2 linked regions of the Armatimonas rosea genome follow. The protein of the gene in region 1 interacts with the protein of each later gene in a pairwise test. Links are inferred from orthologs where the notes say so. Each region holds a gene or a part of one and is shown on either strand. Other genes may lie near its edges.

Region 1 (3,161 bases):
TTCAGTATGCCCGTCACCGAGCTGCGCCTCAAGCAGGGCTTCGGGCGCCTCCTGCGCACCACCACCGACCGCGGCGTGGTCGCGATCCTAGACGCCCGGCTCTGGAGCAAGGCGTACGGCCGCAAGCTCCTCGACGCCCTGCCCCCCTGCCCCCGCACCGATCAAATCAGCGCGGTCGCACAGTTCTTCGTCCCAGTCCCAAGTGACAGCGCCAGCGCGGCTCCTACAGGCAAGTAGGGGTTTGGGCCATGATCTAGCGTAGTCATGCGAAAACGCTTCCTTGTCCTTCTCGCCGTTACGGCTCTTGTCCTTCGCTGTAACTACAGCCTCAAACAGGAGCCTGAGCACTTAAAACCTGAAGACATTATCGGCGTTTGGCAAGGTTCGTACTTTGGCGGCAATGAGACGTTTACCTTCAAGGGCGATGGGACGTTGGTTCAGGAGTTCACTCGCGATGGGAAATCTCTCTACAAAAGCTCTTCCCATTGGATGATTTTCACCGGGCAAGGTGACGGCATGGATGGGGTCGAGGTCTCTGAGGGAGTCTATTGGTCTTGCGAGGGAAAGTACCCTCAGGTGTCTGCAACGTTCGAGAAGTACCAGCCCCTCACCATCCACTACATGAACCGAGGGTATTTTGATGATAAGAAGATCCTCATGATCCGGGAAGATGACCTCTCCAATGGTTACTTCCTCTCGAAGGAAGGCCAGCCTACACTATAAATACCTCGCCCCCGACGGTAAACCTCGGGGCTATGGGGCGCTTCGCGCCGCCTCCTCGTCCCTCGTCGGTAAAATTCCGAGCGGAGCGAGGCGGCGCGAAGCGCCCTATAGCCGGACGATCTCCGTCCTGGCTTACCGGATGATCTACTCCGGCATGATAATCTAAGGGCATGACTCCCACCCTTGTCGGACTCGACACCGCAGAACTCACCGCTCTCCTCACTCAAAAAGGACTTCCGGGCTACCGGGGCAAGCAGCTTGCCAAGGGCATCTACACCCGCTTCGCCCGCGACTTCGATGCCTTCACCGACCTGCCCAAGGCTCTGCGCGAGCAGCTGGCAGCGGAGACCGTTATCGGACCCTGCACCGAGCGCAGTGTACAGAGCGCCCCGGACGGCACGGAGAAGTATCTCCTGAACCTGCAAGATAGTGAGGTGATCGAGGCGGTCTATCTCCCCTACGATGATCGGACGTCGGTGTGTGTTTCGTCGCAGGTGGGCTGCCCGATGGCCTGCTCGTTCTGCGCCACCGGCACCGAGGGGCTGGCACGCAACCTGACCGCAGGGGAGATTGTCGATCAGCTCCTCTTCATGCAGGCCAAGCACCCCGAGCAGCGCATCTCGCACCTCGTGCTCATGGGCATGGGCGAGCCGCTCATCAACCTCCCCAATGTCCTCAAGGCCCTCAAGGTGCTCCACGACGAGGTCGGGCTCTCGTACCGAAACATGACGGTCTCGACAGTCGGGGTGGTGCCGGGGATGGAGAAGCTCGCCCAAGAGGACCTGCCTATCACGCTTGCGGTCTCGCTCCACGCGCCCAACAACGCCCTGCGCTCCGAGCTCGTGCCGCTCAATGAGAAGTACCCGATTGGTCGTCTGATGGAGGCTTGCCGCGACTATGTGAACACCACCAAGCGGCGCATCACGTTTGAGTATGTCCTCATGGCCGGCATCAACGACACGGAGAAGGAGGCCCACGAGCTCGGCGAGCTCCTCAAGCGCCAGCCGCTCTGCGCCGTGAACACCATTCCCTACAACTCCACCGATGTCGCCGCCCGCTACCAGCGCCCCACCCCCGAGGCAGCGCGGCTCTTCCGAGAGATCGTGGCATCGTACGGGGTTACCATCACCCAGCGCTACGAAAAGGGCCACCGGATCGCTGCGGCGTGTGGGCAGCTCAAGCGCTCCGCCCTCAAGCCCGGCTCCGCCATGCGCCCGCTTCCTCTCTTCCAGACCCCGGTCGCCGACGTGATCTCAGACCCGGAGCAGGCCGCATGACCGCCGATGAGTGGCGTGAGAAGCTCGCCACTCTCCCTACCAAAGAGATAAATCGCCTGCTCAAGTCCGAGCCAGGCCTGACCGCGCAGATCAGCACGGGCTTCCGGCCTGGCCCGGAGACCCTCAAGAACCCGGTCGTCCTGCGCCGGCTCGCCGAGGCGCTTCCCAAGAACCCCAAGCTCGCCGAGGCACTCCAGAGCCAGGAGGCACCAGAGCCGGTCGAAGCCAAGCCGAAACCCCTGCCGCCACCGACGCAAGCCAAGGCCGAGCCGAGCGTGGAGCCGTCGGAGAAGCTGCAGACGAAGCTAAAAGAGCAGCGTGCTGCGCTCAAGGCCAAGGAAGCGCTCCTTGCCGAGCAGGCGCTTCGACTCGCGCAACTGGAGAAAGAGCGCGATGCCGCCCTCACGGAGCGTGACAGCGAGCGTAGGGCACGGGAGGCTGTCGAGGTGCGCTTGGAGCGGGAACTGCGGCGCAAGGCCCCCGAGCCGGTCGCTGCCGTGGTTGTCGCGCCACCCACACCACCCACACCACCACCAATCGTCCCACCGGACGACAAGGCTGAGTGGATGCCTGATGCCCTCAACCGCCTGCTGCTGCGCGGCCACGATGCGAGCGTCTTGGGGCTCTGCCGGGAGCTTCTCTCGGATAAGGACCTCCCGGTTGCGGCGCGTGCCGGTGTGCAGGGAGTCTATGCCATGGCGCTGGGGAGTTTAGGGGCTACCGATGCACCGGAGCAGTTTCGGGTCGCCACGGAGGCGTATCTGAGTGCCGGGCGTGTGCTCGATGCCGCCGAGACCCTGCTCCGCGCCTTTCCTCGCCCCAAGCCAAGCACTGCGGAGCGCGCCCTGCTCCAGCGGCTCCTCGCCCTAGCAGAGCGGCGCGGCGAGCTGGAGGCACTGGGCCGGAGCCTGGCTCGCCAGCGCCTCACCGAGCCGACGGGCTACCGGTGCCTGCTTACCGCGCTGGAGACAGTCGGGGGGCGCTACCCGAACCTCTTGCCCAGCCCGAGTGTCACCAAGCTCTCCCCCGATGAGCCGGTCGCGCTCCCCACGGCGTCGAAGCGCGCGGCCAGTGTGACGGCGCGTCAGTTGGTCAAGGCAATCGACGAAGGCGAGGTGGTGCTGATTACGCGGGTCCGCGCCGGGCTTCAGGAGCTCCGCG
Region 2 (3,299 bases), on another replicon or contig:
GCTGCTCTACTGGCCCTACCACGACCTCCTGCACTCCCAAAAAGGCCGCATCGAGAAGCTCACGGTCCACCAGCGTGGGTGGCTGGAGAAGCAGAGCATCGGGCCGCTCGCCCAGGAGCTCTTTGACCGGGGCTGGCAGTTTGACTTTGTCTCGGACCGCATGCTCGCCAAGAAGCTCCCGGCGCGCTACAAGGCCGTAGTCGTTCCTAAGACGACGCACCTCCCGCCCGAGACTCTGGCGCGGCTCAAGCGGCTCGCGATCCCGGTTTTCTTCGTGGACGCGCTCCCCAGCGATGTTCCCGGCAACGGCAGGCTCCCCGAGCGCCGCGCCAAGCTCGAAGCCGCCAAGCGCGGCCTGCGCCCCATGCCCCACGCCGAGCTGGAGGCCGCCCTCACCCAAGCCGGCGCAAAGCGGGAAGCCCTCGCCGACCTAGGCCTCAGCGTCGTGCGCCGGACCCTCGACGGCAAGACCGTGCGCTTCGTGGTCAACCCCACAGACAAAAACGTCTCCCTCCCAAGTAGCGTGGGCCGCTGCCTCAACCCCCTCACCGGCGGCGAAGGCAGCCACGAGCTCGCCCCCAAGGCCTCGGCTATCCTAACCTCCCCCTTCGCAGTGAGGAACGAGCGATTGCCGCACCCAGAAGGTACCCGGGTCGCCGTCTCAGCGGCGGGGGGAGGTAAAACGGTGGGGGTGTCAGGCTGGGAGGTGGTCTTCCTCGAAGGCGGCCCCGCTCTGCCGCCGCCGTTTTCCTGCGAGAAGCTTGGCTCTTGGACCGAGCAGGGGGCGGCGTACGAGGCGTTCTCGGGGACGGCACGCTACACGACGGTCTTTGATGTCGCGCCGGGGCGCTATACCCTGGACCTAGGAATGGTCTGTGAGAGTGCAGCGGTGCGGCTCAACGGGAAAGAGCTCGGAACCGTGATCCTCGCGCCGTTTACTCTGGAGATTGAGGTGACCAAGCCCACGGGCAATGTGCTGGAGATCGAGGTCGCGAGCCGCGCGATGAACCGGATTCGAGACCTGGACCGGCGTGGGGTGGTCTGGCAGAACTTCTACGACATCAACTTTGTCAATGCGGACTACAAGCACTTCGATGCCAGTGGCTGGCCCGTGACTCCCAGCGGGCTCCTCGGGCCGGTGACCCTGAAATAAAAACAGCCCCCTCGCCCAGCTTAGGGGGAGGGGGCCGTTGGGCCGGACTCAGCGCCGGCGGAGGAAGGTGGGGATATCTAGCATATCGGTCGCTACGGTAGCAGCGGGAGCCTTCTGCGGCGCCGTGCCACCATCCTCGTGAGGATCGGCCGCGACACCGACAGGGGCAGGGGCCGCTGCAGGGGTGTCGTTGCTATTGCCACGGGAGAAGATGGTCTCCACACGCGCCGGGCTAGGCATCGGGGTGGTGCTGGTTGCCGAGACGCTGGGCTTCTTCGCACCGCCGCTGTTCTGGAAGCCGGTCGCCAGAACCGTGATTCGCACCGCTCCCTGCAGGCGCGCATCGACCACGGTACCAAAGATGATATTAGCATCCTCGGCATCGGTCTTCTCGCGGATCAGGTCGGCGGCCTCGTAGACCTCGGCAAGGGTGAGGTCCGGTCCTGCGGTGACATTGACCAGGACGGCACGTGCGCCCGAGATCTCGGTCTCCAGGAGCGGAGAGTTCACCGCAGCCTGTGCGGCCTCGATCGCGCGATGATCGCCCTCGGCAAAGCCGATTCCCATCAAGGCTGTCCCTGCATCCCGCATGACGGTCTTGACATCGGCGAAGTCGACATTGATCAGGCCCGGGATGGTGATGATATCGGAGATACCCGCCACACCCTGGCGCAGGACCTCGTCGGCCTCTTTGAATGCCTCGACTAGGGTCGCACGCTTCTCAACCACATTGAGCAAGCGGTCGTTGGGGATCACGATCACCGTGTCCACATTGCCCTTGAGCCGATCGATTCCCTCTTCGGCCAGGCGTGCACGCCGTGGCCCCTCAAAACGAAACGGCTTGGTGACCACGGCCACGGTCAAGATGCCCATGTCCTTTGCCACCTCGGCGATCACGGCCGCCGCACCCGTCCCGGTGCCGCCGCCCATGCCTGCCGTAATAAAGACCATGTCGGCTCCATCCAGCGCCCGCTGGATCTCCGACTTGCTCTCCTCCGCGCTCGCTCGCCCGATCTCGGGATCACCGCCTGCGCCGAGTCCATTGGTCAGGCGCACACCCAGCTGCATCGTGTTCTCTGCCGCTGTTGTCTTGAGCACCTGAATATCGGTGTTCATCGCCCAGAACTCGACCCCTGCCAGTCCTGCCTCGATCATGCGATTGACCGCGTTCTGTCCGCCGCCGCCTACGCCGATCACTTTGATTCGCGCAAACGGGTCCAGTGTCGTATTACTCATCCCGCTACCCCGTCCTTCCATTGATTGCCTCTTGCCCGATTAACACCTTGAACAAATGATTAAGGAAACTTTGTTTTAGGTTCCTTCTTCCTGATTAAGTGTCCTTCAAAACAGTTGTTTGTATTGTGTAAATTCTATCAAGCGCTCCGTCGCTGTGGCAACAAAGCGCTCAGCCGCGCCAGGATTCCCCGGGGGCGGCGAGTTTGTTTCGGTGTGACCCGTTTTGCTCCCCATTGTATCAGCCCAAACGCCGTCGCAAAGCTCGGCGGTGCCAGGCCCGCTGCCTGAGCGCTTGCGGCTCGGACACAGCCGAGCCGGACCGGCATTCCCAGCACTTTTTCCGTGAGGGGCACCAGCCCCGGTAAGAGCGCCCCGCCGCCACAGAGCACGACACCCGCCGGTAGGGCATCGAAGAGATTGCTCCGCAAGAGCTCCTTGCGAACCAGCTGCATCTGCTCCACACAGCGCGCCTCGATCACCTCCGCGAGCTCACGACGCGCCGCCTGTCCCTGTCCATCGCTGCCCAGGAGGACATAGGGCAGGGTCTCCTCCGGGGAGAGTGCCTCGGGCTGGGCGCAGCCCGAGGCGCACTTGATCCGCTCCGCCTCCTCCAGCGATGTCCGCAAGAACGCGGCGACATCGCGGGTGACCAGCTCGCCCCCCACGGGCACGACCCCGGAGTGGCAGATCTCGCCCTGCCGGAAGAGCGCGATATCGGTGGTCCCGCCGCCGATATCGAGCAAGGCGACCCCCAGCTCCCGCTCCGCCGGCAGGAGAACGGCCTCGCCGGAGGCCATGGGCTCCAGGATCAGCTCCTCGATTGCCAGCCCCGCTTTCTCGACACAGGCAGTGACATTGCGTAGCAAGGCCGATGCCCCCGTGACAATATGCGTGTCTACCTCAAGGCGCG

Evidence for each region.
Region 2: the proteins of rlmN (region 1) and ftsZ interact in binary tests that used the Escherichia coli proteins (3 or more experiments, as listed by UniProt). The link is inferred for Armatimonas rosea from one-to-one orthologs.

The regions. Positions count from the first base shown.
Region 1 is NZ_JACHGW010000004.1:37,584-40,744, forward strand. The notes cover bases 100-2,946. They hold rlmN (dual-specificity RNA methyltransferase RlmN), read left to right. Parts: upstream 100-893; coding sequence 894-2,000; downstream 2,001-2,946. Other genes in these bases: HNQ39_RS19540 (ATP-dependent DNA helicase), read left to right, coding at 100-237; HNQ39_RS19545 (hypothetical protein), read left to right, coding at 265-723; HNQ39_RS19555 (NYN domain-containing protein), read left to right, coding at 1,997-2,946. In the rest of the region: more of HNQ39_RS19540, read left to right, coding at 1-99; more of HNQ39_RS19555, read left to right, coding at 2,947-3,161.
Region 2 is NZ_JACHGW010000001.1:1,604,182-1,607,480, forward strand. What follows is about bases 296-3,280. They hold ftsZ (cell division protein FtsZ), read right to left. Parts: upstream 2,390-3,280; coding sequence 1,202-2,389; downstream 296-1,201. Other genes in these bases: HNQ39_RS07450 (glycosyl hydrolase), read left to right, coding at 296-1,153; ftsA (cell division protein FtsA), read right to left, coding at 2,527-3,280. Also shown: more of HNQ39_RS07450, read left to right, coding at 1-295; more of ftsA, read right to left, coding at 3,281-3,299. UniProt on the Escherichia coli protein: Essential cell division protein that forms a contractile ring structure (Z ring) at the future cell division site. The regulation of the ring assembly controls the timing and the location of cell division.